DNA from 3 places in the Pinisolibacter sp. genome. Region 1 is predicted to be linked to each of the others. Evidence: predicted binding sites of a transcription regulator. Region 1 holds the regulator's gene; each other region holds the start of a gene.

What was found. The regulator LexA, encoded in region 1, represses DNA repair genes until DNA is damaged. The targets are predictions, from matches to a motif close to TGTTCNNNNTGTGTTCNG.
Region 2: a site for LexA is predicted at 3,768-3,785, ahead of radA (DNA repair protein RadA). Genes of this name have one in related genera too.
Region 3: a site for LexA is predicted at 2,340-2,357, ahead of V7Q42_RS17440 (DNA recombination protein RmuC). Genes of this name have one in related genera too.

Annotation. Positions count from the first base shown of each region.
Region 1 is NZ_DAIPZB010000006.1:3,316-9,724, forward strand. It holds gene V7Q42_RS03715 (ComEC/Rec2 family competence protein) at 102-3,065, shown strand; gene lexA (transcriptional repressor LexA) at 3,059-3,772, opposite strand; gene V7Q42_RS03725 (molybdopterin molybdotransferase MoeA) at 4,293-5,501, opposite strand; gene moaC (cyclic pyranopterin monophosphate synthase MoaC) at 5,506-5,991, opposite strand; gene trpC (indole-3-glycerol phosphate synthase TrpC) at 5,988-6,409, opposite strand, start outside.
Region 2 is NZ_DAIPZB010000054.1:3,295-9,703, forward strand. It holds gene alr (alanine racemase) at 1-994, shown strand, start outside; gene V7Q42_RS18405 (NAD(P)H-dependent oxidoreductase) at 1,119-1,670, opposite strand; gene V7Q42_RS18410 (winged helix-turn-helix transcriptional regulator) at 1,856-2,239, shown strand; gene V7Q42_RS18415 (isocitrate lyase/PEP mutase family protein) at 2,243-3,019, opposite strand; gene V7Q42_RS18420 (MOSC domain-containing protein) at 3,125-3,664, opposite strand; gene radA (DNA repair protein RadA) at 3,837-5,390, shown strand; gene V7Q42_RS18430 (CvpA family protein) at 5,624-6,298, shown strand.
Region 3 is NZ_DAIPZB010000047.1:10,309-16,717, forward strand. It holds gene V7Q42_RS17435 (2-hydroxyacid dehydrogenase) at 160-1,107, opposite strand; gene V7Q42_RS17440 (DNA recombination protein RmuC) at 1,109-2,311, opposite strand; gene def (peptide deformylase) at 2,415-2,957, shown strand; gene V7Q42_RS17450 (undecaprenyl-diphosphate phosphatase) at 3,155-4,027, opposite strand; gene V7Q42_RS17455 (transglutaminase-like cysteine peptidase) at 4,335-4,994, shown strand; gene V7Q42_RS17460 (DUF1127 domain-containing protein) at 5,344-5,508, shown strand; gene V7Q42_RS17465 (SMP-30/gluconolactonase/LRE family protein) at 5,995-6,409, shown strand, end outside.

The DNA.
Region 1 (6,409 bases):
GCGGCGTGGGAGGCTGCAACCGGATGTGACGGTCGGCCACGTTCGGGAACTGGGGCGTTCCTCTAACATGGCGGAGCGCCGAAACCCAAGGGGCGAGAGCGGTGAGGAGCGAAGAGACGGAGAGATCGCGGATCGGCGACGTCCGACCCGACGTCACCGGATCGGCGCGACCGCCCGGTCCGATCGACCGTCGCGGCTTCGACGTCCTCGCCCGCGGCGGTTCGGCGCTCGGTCTGCGCCTCGGCGACGTCGCCGATCGCCTGCAAGATGCCGTCCGCCGCGATCTCGACGGCGGCTTGGCGTTGCCCGGTCTCGTCGTCGTCTTCGCTTGTGGCATCGCGCTCTATTTCGTCCTGCCGCGCGAACCGTGGCCGCCGGCGGTCGCGGCCCTCGCCTTCGCCGCGGTGGCGATCACATGGGTGCGTCGGCGTCGTGGCCACGCCGCCCGCCTCGCTGCGACCCTCACCGCGCTGGTCCTCGGCGCCGCCGCCGCGAGTTTCGAGACGGCGCGTGTCGCCGCCCCGCGGCTCGATCACGAACGGACCGTCACGGTGGAGGGCCGTGTCGTCGATCTCGACGCCACCGCCACAGGCGGTCTGCGCCTCACCGTCGATGTCGCCCGCATGGAGGGCAGGGGGCTGACGCGGGAGACGACGCCGACCCGCATTTCCGCGACCCTCACCACCAAGGGGGCGAGGCCCGGCGTCGGCGACGCCATCCGCTTCAAGGCGAGGCTGAAGCCACCGGAAGGACCGGTGATGCCGGGCGGCTACGATTTCGCCCGGCGGGCGTGGTTCGAGGGGCGCGGCGCCGGCGGCTACATCCTCGGCCGCGTCACCCCGATCGATCTCGGCCCGGCCGACCGGGGGGACAGCCTCCTTCAGCCGATCGGGTCGTTGCGCCACGCCATCGCCGAACGGGTGCGCGCCAGCCTGCCCGGGGCCACCGGCGCCATCGGCGCGGCGCTGATGGTCGGCGAGCAGCGGGCGATCCCGGAAGCCGCCGCCGAGCCGCTGCGCGCCTCCGGCCTCACCCACATCGTCTCGATCTCGGGCCTCCACATGGGGCTGGTGGCCGGCGGGGTGATCGTCGCCATCCGTGCTCTCCTGGCGCTCTTTCCCGCCCTCGCGCTCGGCTACCCGATCAAGAAATGGGCGGCGGCGGTCGCCTTCGTCGCGGCGACGATCTACCTCCTGCTCTCCGGCAACCAGGTGGCGGCGCTGCGCTCGCATCTGATGGTGTCGGTGGCGCTCCTCGCGGTGCTGGTCGATCGGCCGGCGATCACCATGCACACGGTGGCCGTCGCGGCGATCCTGATCATGGCGGTCTCGCCGTCGGCGGCGATGGAGCCGAGCTTCCAGATGAGCTTCCTGGCGGTGATCGCCCTCGTCGCCTCCTACGACCTCTACCGCGGGTGGGCATCGCGACGGCCGCCGCCGCGCCGCGAGGCGGGGCTCGTCGTCCATCTCGTCGGCGGGGTCTTCCGCAACATCGAGGGCTTCGCCTTCTCCTCTCTCGTCGCCGGTCTCGCCACCGCGCCGATCATCGCCGGGACGTTCTTCCGCGCCGCCCCCTATTCGATCCTCGCCAACATGGCGGTGTTGCCGGTGACCGGCATCGTGATCATGCCGGCGGCGGTCCTCTCGGCTCTGGCGATGCCGTTCGGGCTCGACCACTGGCCGTTGCAGGTGATGGGCCTCGGGATCGACTGGATGATCCTGGTGGGGCGGTGGGCCGCGGCGCTGCCGGCCGGCGACGGGCTGATCGGTGCGCCGCATGCGGCGATGATGCCGCTCGGCATCGCCGCCGTCCTGTGGCTCTCCGCCTGGAAGAGCCGGATCCGACTTTTCGGTCTGATCCCGGCGGCCGCGGCTTGTGCCTTGCTCTTCCTCGGGCCGCGCCCCGACGTGCTGATCGGCCGCCACGGCAGCCCGGTGGCGGTGCGAGGCGCCGACGGACGGCTGCACGTGCTCGCCGGACGCCAGGACCGGTTCGACACGGCGATCTGGCTCGCCGCCGATCACGACGCCCGGCCGACGCAGGACCCCGGTCTCGGCGCGGGGTGGCTCTGCGATCCGGCAGGATGCATCTTCCGTCACGGGGAGATCGGCGACGGCGAAATCGGTGATACCGCCGCGGGTGCCGAGGTTCCCGCGGCGAAGGACGCCCGTGGCCGGAGCGAAGCTCGCGGCAGCGCGAAGACCGGCGATGGGCGCGAAGCTCGCCCCGGCGCGGCCACGCGTACCCCCGACGGGAGCAGCACCGGCATCGAAGCGCGCCACCCCGAGATCCCCGGCGGCGGCGAGCCTGCCGCAGTCGTCCCCGGGTCGGATCGAGCGATCGGATCGCAGCCGCGGGGCGGTCCGGGCGCGTCGTCCCGCCGTTCGGGCGGCGGCATGCTCGAAATCGCCGTGGTGCGCCATCCGGGCGCCTTCGACGAGGATTGCCGACGCGCCGCCCTGGTGATCACCACCCTGGTCGCGCCGCCGGGCTGCCGCGATCTCACCACGGTCGTCGATCGCCTCGACCTCGCCCGCACCGGAGCGTCGACGCTCGACTTCACCGGTCCGCCGAGACCGATCGGGGCCCTTTCGTCGGCGAGGAACACCGACGAGCGGTCACGCTTCGAAAACGGCTCCGCCGACGCACTCGCCGATCCCACCCGCGATCCGGAAACGGCGTCGGGCGACCTCGACGACTTCGCCCCGCGTGCCACAGCCGCCCCCGACGCCGACGGGGGCGGCGGCGATGCAGGTGGGGGAGCCGGGGATGGCGATGGCGGCGACCGGGGCGTTCCTATCGATCCGGCCGCGAGCCGACGGAACACCCAACGAGGTCACACGCAGCGAGCGAACACACCGCGCACCGACCCGCCGCCGACCCGCTCCGGCGTGGCGCCCGCGGTCGCCGCCGTCCCACCGGACGAGGTGTATCTGCGTCGCGACGTACTTCTGCGCACCAGCCTTCCGGCGAGCCCCCGTCCCTGGACCCCGCTCGATCCGCGCATCGCCGCGCTCGAACGCGAAGCCGAGGCGGTCGATGCCGAGGTCCGCGCCGCTCAGTAGCGGCGGATGAGGCCGACCAGCCGACCCTGGACCTTGACCCGATCGGGGCCGAAGATCCGCGTCTCGTAGGCGGGATTGGCGGCTTCCAGCGCTACCGAGGCGCCGCGCTTGCGCAGTCGCTTCAGCGTCGCCTCCTCCTCGTCGACCAGGGCGACGACGATATCGCCCGAGTCGGCGTGGTCGGAGCGTTTGATCAACACGGTGTCGCCGTCGAGGATGCCCGCGTCGATCATCGAATCGCCGCGCACCTCGAGAGCGAAATGTTCGCCGCCGCCGATGAGGTCCATCGGAACCGGGATGGCGTGGGTGTAGTTCTGGATCGCCGAGATCGGCGTACCGGCGGCGATGCGGCCCATGACGGGGATCGTCACCACGTCGGCCCGCTCGTCGTCGCCCGTCGCCACGCTGCGCGGCTTGCCGAGGCTGCCCTCGATGACCGAGGGGGCGAAACCCTTGCCCGGCCGGCTCGCCGAGGCGAGGCCGGGGGCGACCGAATCGGGCAGGCGCACCACCTCGAGCGCTCGCGCCCGGTTGGGCAGGCGGCGGATGAAGCCGCGCTCCTCGAGCGCCGTGATCAGCCGATGGATGCCCGACTTGGACCGGAGGTCGAGCGCATCCTTCATCTCGTCGAAGGAGGGCGGCACGCCGGTCTCCTTCAGCCGCTCGTGAATGAACATCAGCAGTTCGTACTGCTTGCGCGTCAGCATCGGCTCGACACCTCGTCGGTCCCGGCGTGAGAGCGCACGCCGCGGAACAGGATCGAAAAGAAACGCGGCGAAACGATCGTCCCGCCGGGTCGGATCTCGCTCGCACTCGTCGGATCGCTCACGGCCCACTCGCCCGCCGTCGATGGCGTTCGACGATGGAGAGTGGCCGATTCGCCACAAGTACAAATCGCGAACTCAACCTACACGTTCCCCGGATGTTCCGCAAGCGACGCCGAGAACAAAACGGGCATGAGATCGATGGGCCGGCCGCATCGGGGCGCGCGGATCGCCGCGATGGCGACGCGGTGCCCGCGGCCGCGGGTGGCGTCGGGCGCTCGATGCCGGAGGCGCGCCATGGCGGCGACCCGGGCGCGGTGTACGGCTCCGGCGGTCGTTTCCTCCTCGAGGTCCGGTGGATCGCGTTCCGCGATGCCGCATTCGACCCGCCGAAAATCCCCGTTCCCGAGCGCTCTTCGGCGAACGGAACCGGTGATCCGGATGGATACGTCCGGATTTCGCCTCAGGGGAAGCGGATGAACCGGCAGGGTTCGCCGGCCTCGGCCGGCGGGGCGTGGGGCGGGCGCACCAGGAGGCCGTCGGTCCCGGCGAAGCGGGTCAACAGCGAGGAATCCTGCGTATCGGCGGGGACCGCGGCGAGCCGGCCGTCGGCGTCGACGACGAGATGGGCGCGCATGTAGTCCTGGCGGGCGTCGTTGGCGGCGACGGCGCGTCCGAGGGCGACGATCTCCTGGCGTGGCCGCGGATCGGGCACGCCGGAGAGCGCGCGCACCAGGGGCGCCAGGAAGAGCAGCGAGCAGACCAGCGCCGACGAAGGATTGCCCGGCAGGCCGACGACCCGGGCCGCGCCGCGGCGACCGAACATCAGCGGCTTGCCCGGCCGCATGGCGAGCTTCCAGAAGCCGAATTCGACGCCGGCGGCGGCGAGTGCGGCATGGACGTGGTCGCGGTCGCCGACCGAGGCGCCGCCGATGGTGACGAGCACCTCGACACCGAGATCGAAGGCGGCGCGGATCGCCGCGATCGTCGCGTCGAGGTCGTCGCGAACGATGCCGAGATCGATCGCCTCGCCGCCGACCGCCTCGATCAGCGCGGTGATCGCATAGCCGTTGGAGGCGATGATCTGGTCGAGACCGGGGGTGGCGCCCGGCGGCACCAGCTCGTCGCCGGTGGCGAGCACGGCGATACGCGGGCGCCGGTGGACCGGCATTTCGGCGTGGTTCATCGCCGCGACCAGACCGAGATTGGTGAAGTCGAGGCGGGTGCCGGCGATCGGGCCGACGTCGCCCTCGCGGAAGTCGACGCCGGCGGCGCGGATGTGACGGCCGCGCTCGGCCACCTCGTCGAAGGTCACGGTGTCGCCGTCGCGGCTGGTGTACTCCTGCATGACGACGGTATCGGCGCCGGCCGGCAACGGTGCGCCGGTGAAGATGCGCACGCAGGTGCCCGCCTCGACCGTGCCGGCGAAGGCGTTGCCGGCGGCGGCCTCGCCGACGACCCGCAGGCGCGCGCCGGGCTCGGTCGCGTCGGCGGCGCGGATCGCCCAGCCGTCCATGGCGGCGGCGGCGAAGGGCGGCTGGGTGCGGCGGGCGTGAAGATCGGCGGCGAGGACGCGGCCGCGCGCCGCGGTGATCGGCACGATCTCGGACTCGGTCGCCACGATGCCTTCGAGCACGGCGGCGAGCGCCACATCGACCGGGGTCAGCGCCATGATGTCACTCCGCGCGCCATTCGCCCGACTTGCCGCCGGACTTCTCGAGCAATCGGATGCCGCCGATCACCATGCCACGGTCGACCGCCTTGGCCATGTCGTAGACGGTGAGACAGGCGACGGAAACGGCGGTCAGCGCCTCCATCTCCACCCCGGTCTGCCCCGAGACGCGGGCGAGGGCGCGGAGACGTAGACCCGGCAGCGTCTCGTCGATCTCGACATCGAGGGTGACCTTGGTCAGGAGCAGCGGATGGCAGAGCGGGATCAGCTCGTGGGTCTTCTTGGCCGCCATGATGCCGGCGATGCGCGCCGTGGCGACGACATCGCCCTTCTTGGCGAGGCCGTCGCGGATCAGCGCCAGCGTCTCCGGCTTCATGGTGACCGAGCCCTCGGCGATCGCCGTGCGCGAGGTCACGGCCTTGTCGCCGACGTCGACCATGTGGGCGGCGCCGCTGTCGTCGAGATGGGTGAGGCGCGGGGCGTCGGTCATGGTCGGGCCTTCGCCAGCAGCGCCCGGGTGGCGACGGTGACGTCGGCCTGACGCATCAGGCTCTCGCCGACCAGGAAGGTGGAGATGCCGACGCGCTCGAGGCGGGCGCAGTCGTCGGGGGTGAAGATGCCGCTCTCGCCGACCAGCAGGCGGTCGTCGGGCACCATCGCCGCCAGCCGTTCGGAGGTCGTGAGCGACACTTCGAAGGTCTTGAGGTTGCGGTTGTTGATGCCGAGAAGCGGCGAGGCGAGGCGCAGCGCCCGCTCGGTCTCCTCCTCGTCGTGGACCTCGATCAGCACGTCCATGCCGAGCGCGAAGGCGGCATCCTCGAGCGCCTTCGCCTCGTCGTCGGAGAGCGACGCCATGATGATCAGGATGCAGTCGGCACCCCAGGCACGCGCTTCGAGCACTTGATAAG
Region 2 (6,409 bases), on a different contig from region 1:
CGTCGGACTCGCACCGGTCGCTCGTGCCCTTCTCGCCGACGGTTGCCGCACCTTCTTCGTCGCCCATGTCGGCGAAGGCGTCGAACTTCGCGCCGTGCTCGACGCCGCTCATCACCCGGAAGCGCGGATCTTCGTCCTCAACGGTCTTACCGCCGCCGAGGAATGCGTCTACCCGGCGCATCGCCTCTTCCCCGTCCTCGGCTCGCCGGCGGAAATCGCCGATTGGACGGCCTTTCGCCGCGCATCGCGCACGATGGTCGGGGCGGCGCTGCACGTCGACACCGGCATGAACCGCCACGGCCTGTCGCTCGCCGAAGCCCGCGCCTTCGCCGCCGACGCATCCGCGGTGGAGGCGGCCGGGCTCGTCCTGGTGATGAGCCACCTCGCCTGCGCCGACGAACCGAACCATCCGCTCAACGCCACACAACTCGCCCGCTTCCGCGAGGCCCGGGCGCTCTTCCCCGGGATCGCGGCGTCGCTCGCCAACTCCTCCGGCGTCTTCCTCGGACCCGACTACCACTTCGACCTCGTCCGGCCGGGGATCGCCGTCTACGGCGGGGCGATCGTCTCGGGCGAGGCGACGCCGATGAAGGCCGTGGCGCGGCTCGAGGCGAGGATCCTGCAGATCCGCGACGTTCCGCCCGGCGAGACGGTCGGCTACGGGGCGCGCCAGACGGTGCGGCGGCCGTCGCGGCTCGCCATCCTCTCGGTCGGCTATGCCGACGGCTTCCACCGCGCCGCCTCCTCCGCCGACGGCGCGCCCGGCGCCCACGGCCACCTGCACGGCCGGATGGTGCCGCTCGTCGGGCGCATCTCGATGGACCTGATGGCGGTCGACGTCACCGACGTGCCGGAGGCGAAGCGCGGCGACATGATCGAGCTGATCGGCGAGCACGTCACCGTCCAGGAGGCCGCGGCGCGGATGGGCACCATCGACTACGAGGTGCTGACCAGCCTCGGCCGGCGCTACGCGCGCATCCATCGGGGCGGGTGAGGACGGGCCGGAGCGCCCTCGCGCACGGAATCCCAGGGATCGAAGAACCCCTTGTTCGGAAAGCTCTTTTCGATGAGGGGAACACGGAACTCGGATGAGATCCTCCGAGTTCCGCATCGCCGCGTCAGGCGGCGAGCGCTGCCGGCTCGCCGAGCACATGGGCCGCATAGGCACGGGCGGAGGCGGCGATCTCGTCCTCCGAGAGCCCCCACATCGCGCCCTGCTGCGTGAACAGCGGCAGATAGTCGGCGCGGCAGAAGCGGGCGGTCGCCTGGATCGGCCGCAGCAGCTCGTCGAGAGTCCAGGCGTTCTGTCCGCCGGCGCGATAGGCTTCGGCCTTGCCGCCGGTCGAGACCGCGACGCCGATCGCCTTGCCTTCCAGCGCATCGCCGCCGGGGCCGTAGGCGAAGCCGTAGGCGAGCACGTCGTCGAACCAACGCTTGAGCAGCGGCGGGGTGGCGAACCAGAACATCGGGAACTGGAAGATCACCCGATCATGGGTGCGCAGCAGCGCCTGTTCGGCGGCGACGTCGATCACGCCATCCGGATAGGCGGCATGGAGGTCGTGGACGGTGACGCGGTCGGAATGGGCGGCGAGTGCCGCGGCCCAGGCGGCGTTGACCTTCGAGCGGGCGAGGTCTGGATGGGCGAGGACGACGAGGGTCTTGCCGGACATGGCTGATCGGTCTCCATTCGATATCGGTCGGTGTGTTTGCGTTCGACTTACAATTCGTATGTCGGTAAATATTCGATACCTACCCCTCCGAACGCCGCAAGGAGGGCGGGAAAAGTCAGTCGGTATCATCGGCGTAACCGAGGAAGGCGGCCGTCACCGCCCCTACGATCCCGCGAGGCCACCCCATGACGCTGCATCGTTCGACCGCCTGCGACGCCGGCGACTGCCCGATCCGGGACGTGCTCGACCGGCTCGGCGACCGATGGACGGCGCTGGTCATGAAGGAACTCGAAGGCGGCACGCTGCGCTTCAGCGAAGTCCGGGCGCGGATCCCCGACATTTCCCAACGCATGCTCGCCCAGACGTTGCGGCGGCTCGAACAGGACGGGCTCGTCTCACGCCGCGTCTTCCCGACCATTCCGCCGCGGGTCGACTACACGCTCACCGACCTCGGCATCTCGATGCTGGTGCCGCTCGGCGAGATGATCCGCTGGGCGATCGACAACCACGACGCCGTGCGGGCGGCGCGGGCGGCCTATGTGCCGCCGTCGGCGCAGCCGGCGCTGTGAGGCTCAGCGGAAGGCCGGCTCGCGCGGCGCCACTCGCCCCTCCTCGACGAGGAGGCGGACCGCCGCTTCGAAGCCGCGCCGGGCCGCAGCGGCGAGCGCACCGCCGAGGCTGACACGGCGGACGCCGCATGCCGCCAGATCGGCGACCCGCATCGCCTCGCCCCAGAGCAGCACGTTGACCGGTTTCGGCGCCACCGCCGCAACGATCTCGGCGACGGCGCCGAGGTCGGTGACGCAGGGCGCATAGAGGCAGTCGGCGCCGGCCTCGGCATAGGCGACGAGGCGGGCGATGGTGTCGTCGAGCGCCGCGGTGCCGAGCAGGAGGCCCTCGGCGCGGCCGACGAGGACGACGGCGGGGTCGATGGCGTCGATCGCCCGGCGGGCGGCTGCGATGCGCTCCGCCGCCTCGACGCGATCGAACAGCCGGTCGCCGCGCTGGTCCTCGATCGACAGACCGGCGACGCCGGTCGCCACCGCCGCGGCGACGTTGCGGCCGAGGCCGGCGAGATCGACGGCGTAACCGTCCTCGAAGTCGGCGTTGACCGGCAGATCGGTCGCCGCAACGAGCGCCCGCAAGTGGGCGACGACCTCGTCGAAGCCGACCTCGCCGTCCGCCTTGCCGAGCGACCACGCGAGCCCGGAACTGGTCGTCGCCACCGCCGGAAAGCCCGCCGCCTCGAGCCGCCGCAGGCTGCCGACATCCCAGGGATTGGGCAGGACGAAACAGCCGTCGCGGTGCAGCTCGCGGAACCGCCGGCGCTTCGCCTCGACCGTGACCATCGTCGCTCCTCCATGGAACATATGCAGAACATATTGACCGAATTCGCTTCCCCGTCAAGCCGCTCCGAGCCGGCCGCGGCGCCGGCGGCGATGCTCGTCGGTGGTTCAGACCCGCTCCAGCCGCTGCCACGGCTCGGCCGGCAGGGTCACGGTGATCGTGTCGCCGGGGGCGACCTCACCGCCGGCGACGACGATCGCCATCACCCCGGCCTTGCGGACGAGCGAGCCGTCGGCAGCGCGATCGAGGACGGCGGCGAGCAGACCCTTCCGAAAATTCTCGATCTGGCCACAGGGGTTGCGCAGGCCGGTCAGTTCGACGATCGCCGTCGAACCGATCGCCAGCCGGGCGCCACGCGGCAGGGCGAGAAGATCGAGACCGCCGGTGAGAATGTTCTCGCCGAGATCGCCGGGGGCGAGATCGAAACCCCGCGGTCGCAGCTCGTCGAAGAGCTCGCCCTGAACCAGATGCACCTGGCGCAGATTGGGCGCGGTCGGATCGGCGGCGACGCGCGATCGATGCTTGACCGTGACGCCGCAATGAGCGTCGCCCTCGACGCCGAGGCCGGTCAGCAGGCGGATCGCCGGCGTCACCCGCTTGGAGAAGCGATGGCCGCCGTCGGCCGCCACCGAGATCACCCGCCCCATCGTCATGCCCCTGCCCTCCCCGTCGCGTCGCGCCCTTCGCGCACGAAGGTGACGGCGGCGTGACGGAGGCACACGATTTCCGGGGAAAGCGGGGAATGTCACCCTGTACAAAACAGGAACATCGTGCCAATCTCCGACGATCGAATCCGGATCGGGAATCTCTGGAGACCGCATGGCCAAGCGCACCACCCGTTTCGTCTGCCAGAACTGCGGGTCGGTCACGGCGCGATGGGCCGGGCGTTGCGACGGTTGCGGCGAGTGGAACACCATCGTCGAGGAGGTCGACGGCGGCGCGGGCGGCGTCGGTGGTGCGCCGGCGGGCGTCTCGGTGTCGGCCAAACGCGGGCGCGTGGTGCCATTGGTGGCGCTCTCCGGCGAGGCCAAGGAGGCGCCACGTCTCGCCTCGGGGATCGCCGAACTCGACCGGGTGACCGGCGGCGGCTTCGTCCGCGGCTCGGCGCTGCTGGTCGGCGGCGATCCGGGGATCGGCAAGTCGACGCTGCTCATCCAAGCGGCGGCGGCGATGGCGCAGGCAGGCCACCGCGTCGTCTACGTCTCGGGCGAGGAGGCGATCGGGCAGGTGCGGCTCCGCGCCGAGAGGCTCGGGCTCTCGGCGGCGCCGGTGGCGCTGGCGGCGGAAACTTCGGTCGAAGACATTCTCGCCACGCTCTCGGCCGGGCCGGTACCGGCCTTCGTGGTGATCGATTCGATCCAGACGCTGTGGACGGAGCTGGCCGAATCGGCGCCGGGCACGGTCACCCAGGTCAGAACCGCGGCGCAGGCTCTGATCCGCTGGGCGAAATCGTCGGGCGCCACCGTCGTGCTCGTCGGCCACGTCACCAAGGACGGGCAGATCGCCGGCCCCCGCGTCGTCGAGCACATGGTCGATGCCGTGCTCTATTTCGAGGGCGACGACGCCCAGCGCTTCCGGGTGTTGCGTTCGGTGAAGAACCGGTTCGGCGCGACCGACGAGATCGGCGTCTTCGAGATGACCGGCGCGGGGCTGCGCGAGGTCGCCAACCCGTCGGAGCTGTTCCTCGGCGAACGCGACGGGCGCTCGCCCGGCACCGCCGTCTTCGCCGGCATGGAGGGATCGCGGCCGCTCCTCATCGAGATCCAGGCGCTGGTCGCGCCGACCTCGCTCGGCACGGCGCGGCGCGCCGTGGTCGGCTGGGACGGCAATCGGCTGTCGATGATCCTCGCCGTGCTGGAGGCGCATTGCGGGGTCCGGCTCGGCCAACACGACGTCTATCTCAACGTCGCCGGGGGTTTGCGCATCGCCGAACCGGCGGCGGATCTGGCCGTGGCGGCGGCGCTCGTCTCCTCGCTCGCCGGCGTGGCGCTGTCGGGCGAGAGCGTGTTCTTCGGCGAGATCGGCCTTTCGGGTTCGATCCGGCCGGTGTCGCGGGCCGATGCGCGGCTCAAGGAGGCCGAGCGCCTCGGCTTCCGCTCGGCCATGCTGCCGGCCGGCAATCTCGAGGCGACAGGCGGACGGACACCCCGCGAGGGCGCGAAATCGGTCGGATCGGCGGCGGTTCCCGGCCTCGAGCTGGCCGAGTTGCAGGCCCTCGCCGACCTCGTCGCCCGCATCGCCGCGGGCGCCGGCGGGCTCGTCCATCGGGCGCCGATCGGCGAACGTGAAGGGCGCGGCGGCGAGCGCGAGGGGCGCGGCGGCGGCCGGTCGGAGGGTGAGGGACGAGGGTCGATGCGGGCCTTCGGTCGCTGAGAGCGGCTCGGAAAGCAGGCACGCCGACGCGCTCGTGATCGGGCGTGCGACGCTCCGACGCGAATTCGCACTGGACCGAGGCGATCGGCTCGCGTATCGAAACGACGGGTTCGCGACGCTCGACGATCGCGGCGAAGAGGGTGGAAGGACCGGGCGGGTTCTTCGCCCATGAACCGGGTCCGAAGGGCGGGGCGGCGCCGGCGGACCACGACGAACGAGGCTGGGTTCGGACGATGGACTTCATCACGCTCCTCGACGGCATCGTCATCGTGGTGATGTTGGTGTCGGCGCTGCTCGCCATGTATCGCGGCTTTCTGCGCGAAGTGCTGTCGATCGCCTCCTGGGTGGCGGCGGCCGGGGTCGCCTTCCTCTTCCACAAGCAGCTCCTGCCGACGGTGAAGGCCTATGTGCCGAACGACAACGTCGCGCTCGGCGTCACGGTGATCGGGCTCTTCGTCGTCACCCTGCTGGTGGTCAGCTGGATCACCATGAAGATCTCGGACTTCGTGCTCGATTCTTCTTTCGGTGCGCTCGATCGCTCGGCCGGCTTCCTGTTCGGCGCGGCGCGCGGTCTGTTGTTGATCGTCGTGGCGATGCAGTTCTTCAACTGGTTCGTTCCGGCGCCGCAGCAGCCCAAGTGGGTGTCGGCGGCGAAATCGAAGCCGATCGTCGACTATCTCGGCGAACGGCTGCTCGCGGTGCTGCCCGAGAACGCCGAAGAAGAGCTGCAGAAGTATCTGAAGAAGAAGCGCGGGCCGGAGGACGGCACGCCGCAGGAGCCGGCCGAGCCCGGCAAGCCGCTCGCCCAGCCGCAGAAGAGCACGGACGCCGCGACGCCGCTCTATCGCAACGGCGACAAGCGGCAACTGGAGCAGATGATCGGGACGACGGCGAAGCCGGCGCCCTGAGGACGAGACGACGAGACGGGTGGATCCGGGGCGCTTCCGATCAGGACGGCGTCCCGAGCGTTTTACGGCCACCCTCCACACTCCGCCGACCCTCGACCCGAGACCGGGGGC
Region 3 (6,409 bases), on a different contig from region 1:
CACCCCGAGGTGCGAGCGAAGCGAGCCTCGAAGGGCGAAGGGCCGAATGGCACGTTCCGTCGAAGCCTTCGCCCTTCGAGGCCCGCCTCCGCCGGGCACCTCGGGGTGAAGGCGAACAAGGTGGCGGTCGTCGGAAACCGGTCGGCGCGGCGCGCTCCGTCAATACCCCGTCCGCCGATCGACCAGCGTCTCCGAGGCGATGCCGCCGCCGGATTCTTCCCGTTTGATCGCCTCGGTGATCACCCTCGCCAGCGCATCGGGATCGGAATCGGCGGCGCAGTGCGGCGTGACGATCACCTTCGGGTGCGCCCACAGGGGCGAGACCGCCGGCAGCGGCTCGGTCTCGAAGACGTCGAGCGACGCCGCCGCCAGCGTGCCGTAGTCGAGCGCAGCGACGATGTCGGCCTCGACCTGCAGCCCGCCGCGGCCGCCGTTGATCAGCACCGGCCCGCCCATGTGGTTCTTGCGCCGCATCCGGTCGAGGAGGGCCTTGTTCAGGATGCCCCGTGTGTCGGGGGTCAGCGGCAGCAGCACCACCAGGATATCGGTGCGGCCGAGGAACGGCCCGAGGCCGAAAGCACCGGCGAAACACTCGACCCCGTCGATCTCGTGTGGGCTTCGGCTCCAGCCGCGGACATGGAAGCCGAGCGCCATCAGCGCCTCCGCCGCGGCGCGGCCGAGCACGCCGAGCCCCATGATGCCGATCGACACGTCCTTCGCCGCCGGTTGGGGCAGGGTGCCCCACACCGCGCGTCGCTGGTTCTCGGCGTGGGCGTGGACCTGACGATGGTACATCAGCACGTTCATCACCACCCACTCGGTCATCCGGGCGGTGAGATCCGGGTCGACGATGCGGGCGATCGGCACCCGCGGCAGTGTCGGGTCGGCGAGGAGCGCGTCGACGCCGGCGCCGAGATTGAACACGGCGCGCAGATTGGGCAGGCCGGCGAGCAGGCCCGGCTCCGGCTTCCACACCGCCGCATGGGTCACCGCGCCCGGATCGAAGGGGTGGCGCGCGTCGAACACCAGCCGCCCCGGCATGAGGCGGCGAAACCGTTCGACCCATTCGTCCGGCGTCCAGCCCCGGATGGCGACGAGCAGCGACATGTCATTCCCCCGCGAGGCGATCGGATCCGAAGGGCAGGACCGGTTCGGCCGGTCCCCGTGTCGAGGCGGGCAAGGGGGCGGCCCCGAGATCGAGGCTCTCGATCCGCCCCGCCCGTCGTTCCACCTTGTCGGCCGAGACGGCGATCTGGTCCAGATCCCGCGCCGCTTGGCCGAAATGCGTCTGCAACTTCGCCACCCGTTCGGAGAGCCGCGCCACATCGTCGAGGAGATGGGCGACCTCCGCCTGGATGACGTGCGCCTGCTCGCGCATGCGCTGATCCCGGGTGATCGAGCGCACCACCTGGATGGCGAGGGTGAGCAGCGACGGCGAGACGATCACCACCCGCGATCGATGCGCCCGCTGCACCACGTCGTCGAAATGCTCGTGCAGGTCGGCGAAGATCGATTCCGACGGCACGAACAGGAAGGCGATGTCCTGCGTCTCGCCGGGGACGAGATACTTGTCGGCGATGTCGCCGACGTGGCGCAGCACGTCGCGCCGGAAGCCCTGCGCCGCCCGGTCGCGCAGCTCGTCGTCGACCGCGTCGTGGAAGGCGCTCCAGGATTCGAGCGGGAACTTGGCGTCGACCGCGAGATCGGGCGCCCCCGTCCCCATGCGGATCAGGCAGTCGGGCCGGACCCCGGTCGACAGTGTCGCCTGAAAGGCGTAGGCGTCGGCCGGCAGCGCATCGGCGACGATCGCCTCCATCCGCCCCTGACCGAAGGCGCCGCGCGCCTGCTTGTTCGCCAGGATCGAGCGCAGCTGCACCACCTCGCCGGAGAGCTCGGCCATGCCGCGTTGCGCCCGGTCGATGACGGCGAGCCGTTCGGCGAGCTTCGACAGATTGTCGTGCGTCGCCCGCCCCTGGGTGGCGAGCGTGTCGCCGAGGCGATGGGAGAGGCCGTCGAGCCGCTCGGAGAGGCCGCGCACCAGATCCGACTGCCGCGAGCCGAAGATCTCGGCCATGGTCTGCATCCGCCCGGTCGTCTCCGCCTGGAGGCGGGCCACCTCGGCGAGGCGCTCGTCGAGCTCGCGCGCCCGCTCCTCCGCCAGCGCCTCGCGCCGCGCCCGGCCCCGCGCCGCCGCCAGCGCGGCGAGGAGGAGGAGCAGAAGGAAGGCGAGAGCGATCGCCCCGGCGACGGTGGTCACCGTCGACTGAAGCGAGGCCATGTCGGCGACGAATCGGCGTAGCGCGTCCTGCATGGGAGGAAGCTAGCTCGAATCCGTTAAGAGATCCTGTTTTGTTCTCATGTTCCCCGCGCGGTTTCGATTGACCGACGCCCATCGCTCTCCTATCTGACGGCTCATGGCCAAGCTCGACATCATCACCCTTCCCGATCCCCGCCTGAAGCTCGTCTCCGAGCCGGTCACGACGGTCGACGCATCGATCCGTCGTCTGCTCGACGACATGCTGGAGACCATGTACGCCGCCCCCGGCATCGGGCTGGCGGCGATCCAGGTCGGTGTGCCCAAGCGCATCGTCACCATCGACGTGTCGCGCGAGGGCGAGGAGAAGGCGCCGATATGCCTCGTCAATCCCGAGATCACCTGGGTCTCGGAGGAGACGAACACCTATCAGGAGGGCTGCCTGTCGGTGCCCGAGCACTACGACGACGTCGAGCGCCCCGCCCGCTGCCGGGTGAAGTTCCTCGATCGCGACGGCAAAGCGCAGGAGATCGAGGCCGACGGCCTCCTCGCCACCTGCGTTCAGCACGAGATCGACCATCTCGACGGCGTCGTCTTCATCGACCACCTGTCGCGTCTGAAGCGCGAGCGCATCGCCAAGCGCTTCCTGAAGCAGGCCAAGCTCGCCGGCCGCGCCACCGCCGGCCGTTTCGGCATAGGCTGAGGCGAGGCCGGCGCGGTTCACGACGCTCGTCCACGCCGACACGACAGCGGGCGGGTGGGTGCGCGATGGTTCGAGACGGGCCTGCGGCCCTCCTCACCATGAGGCGCTCCCGAATACTCGAATGAACACGAACGCCTCATGGTGAGGGCCGCAGGCCCGTCTCGAACCATCGCGCGCCCGCTTCGCGGCGCTCCGCGTCACGCCAGCACGTCGAGCCACACGACGAGCAGCAGGAACGCCCCCATCAGGCCGCGATAGACGACGAAGGGCCAAGCGGAGAAGCGCTCCATCACCTTCATCAGCGTCCAGATGGCGACGAAGGCGGAAAGCGAGGCGGTGGCCAGCCCCACCCCCAGCACCTCCCAGCCGTGCGCGTCGAGCCCGGCCTTGCGCAGCTCGAGCAGCTCTTTGACGCCCGCCCCGGTGATCGCCGGCAGGCCGAGCAGGAAGGAGAAACGCGCCGCGTCCTCGCGCTTGAGGTTCATGAACAGCGCTGCCGTCAGCGTCGAGCCGGAGCGCGACACGCCGGGGATCAGCGCCCCGACCTGAGCGAGCCCGACGACCACGGCGTCGCGCAGGCGGATGTCCTCGAACGAGCGCTTGTGCTTGCAGACGAGTTCGGCCAGCGCCAGCAGCACCGCCATGCCGAGGCTCGCCGCGCCGATCACCCACAACTCGCGCAACGGCGAGCCGCAGGCGTTGAGCGTCTTCTTCAAGAGGAGACCGCCGATCACGATCGGGATGGTGGCGATGACGATGCCCACCGCCATCCGGAACTCGAAGGTCCGGTAGTCGCCGGTCTGGGTCGAGGCGTAGGCGCCGCGGCCGACCCGCCACAGGTCGCGCCAGAAATAGGTGATCACCGCGAAGAGCGCCGCGAGCTGCATCGCCGCCGAGAAGGCCGAGCCGGGATCGGGCCAGCCGAGAAAGGTCGGCACGATGCGCATGTGCGCGGTGGAGGAGATCGGCAGAAGTTCGGTGATCCCCTGGACCACCCCGAGAATCGCCACCTTGGTGGTCCCCAGGTCGACGAAACCGGTGTCGATGCCGTTGGTGCAGGCGGTCGCCATGACGTTGGATCCGATCGCGAAAAAATTTTCGGCTGTTTTCGCAGGCTCCGACACCCTCGAGGCCTCGTCGTGGCATGTCCCCCGACCGCGACGGGCCGACGAAGGCGCGGAATTCCGCCATTCTGCTCCGCGCATGGTTTCCAGAGTCTTTCTGGCCTCCGGTAAAATTCGAGGGATCGAGCAAATCTTCAGATAATGAGTATAAATAGAGTATTGATTCGATCAAAGAAACTCAGACCCATTATTTGACGTCGATATAATTCGAGTGTGCGAAGTTACCATCACTGGGATGTGGGGTAACTTCGATATGATGACGAAGAACATCTGGGGATGCGCGATTTTTGCAGCGTCGATGCTGATCGGCACGGTAGCTCACGCGCAGGTTCAACAGCTACCGAAGCCGAAGGCCGGCGTGATCGCGTCGCGGCTTCCTGCGACCACCAACGCACTGCCGGTCGGTGATGCCCGTCCGGTGTGGGGTTGGGTCGACTTCTGTCGCCGCATGCCGGCCGAATGCCGCGCCGAACGGGCCCGCGCGCAGGACGTCCGCCTCGACTCCCGCACCTGGGGGGTGCTGGTCGAGGTCAACCGTTCGATCAACGCCGCCATCGAGCCGGTCACCGATCAGGATCACTGGGGCGTTCCCGACCGTTGGGACTATCCGACCGACGGCAAGGGCGATTGCGAGGATTACGTGCTCCTGAAGCGCAAGATCCTCGTCGAGCGCGGCTTCCCGCGTCAGGCGCTGCTCGTCACCGTGGTCATCGACAACAACGGCGACGGCCATGCGGTGCTCACCGTCAGGACCGACCACGGCGACTTCGTCCTCGACAACATGCGTGACGACGTTCGCTCCTGGGTCGGAACCGGCTATCGCTTCGTCAAGCGCCAGTCGCAGGAGGACCCCAACCGTTGGGTCGCTCTCGACGACGGCGTCGCGGCTCCGGCTATGGTGGCGGCTCACTGAGCCGCCCCGCGGCGAAAGGCCGAGACCAGGGTCGATCCGCGCGTGCCGCATGGCTGCCGAATCCTCGCCCGGTTTTCGCCACGATCCGAGCAGCGTCGCGCGACTTTCGAAAAACGACTGCGACGCGGGGGAAAACGGAAAGTTTCCGACCTCCCGGAGCCGTTCATGAAGGGTTAACCAGTTCCGTCGAAGTCATGCGAAATATGCATGGCAGAGGCTGTCCAGACCGCCTTCAAAATAGGCAGTCTCCTGTCTATCTGAGAGGCATCGAAAGGCACGGTGCAGCCGTCGGGGTTCCGACGACGACGTGCGGAACAAGGGGGGACCGCAGGTCTCCGGGGTGAAGGTCATGTCGATCTATTCGTTCGCCAACCATGTTCGTTCCTCCGTGGAGCGTTACCGTAGCTATCGTCGCGCCGTGCGCGAACTGTCGGCCCTCGACGACCGTCAGCTCTGCGACATCGGCCTCGTGCGCAGCCGCATCGAGGAAGCCGCGCGCGGTGGCGTGCACTGATCGTCGATCCGTCGACGACGACCGAAAAGGGCGGCGTGAGCCGCCCTTTCGCTTTTCCGGGCCTTCGATCGTGCCCCTCGCCCGTCGCGTGCCACCGGGACCGGGCGCGAACCTCGTCGACTCGACCGTTCGCGATGGCTCGCCCGTCTCGCGAGCGGTCTCTCGGAGCCGCCGTGCGCTCCGCCGACCCTCGACTTGGTTGACGAAGTCTCGAGAAACGGCGTCGACATCACCCCGTCGCGGTGCCACCGATGCATGGCCCTCATGGCAGCTGCGCGTCCTGCGCGGGTGAGATGACCGCATTTGCCGCTGTCTGCCGCTGCTTCGGTCGACTGTGTGACCCATTTGGGCTGGACGGCGGCCGTGTCGCGGGCGACTCTGCCATCGAGCGTGAACCGCCGCGGACCGTCTCGAGCCCGTCACCATCGCGACGATAGGTGGGGATCCGGCCTTCGTCGGCGTATGCGAACAGGGAGCCTGTCCATCGTGAACGTCATTCGCATCGTCCCCGACCCGCGTCCCCTCATCGAGCAGAGCTTCCGCCTCGGCGAGAGCCCGATCTGGGACGACCGGCGCGAACGCCTGTTCTTCGTCGACATCGCCGCCGGCGAGATCCATCACCTGACCGCCGAAGGCTCGTCGCACCGCATGTGGTACGCGCCGCCGCCCGACCGTCCGACCGCTCTCGGTCTGACCACGGCGGGGCGTCTGGTGGTCGCCCTGACCCGTTCTGTTGTCTTCCTCGATCCCGACACCGGCGCCTGGGAGACCCTCGCCGAGATCGACGTCGGCCTCCACACCACCCGTCTCAACGACGGCAAGGTCGGTCCCGACGGCGCCTTCTGGGTCGGCTCGATGGACGAGCGTCCGCCCGAGGAGCGCCAGCCGATCGGCGCGCTCT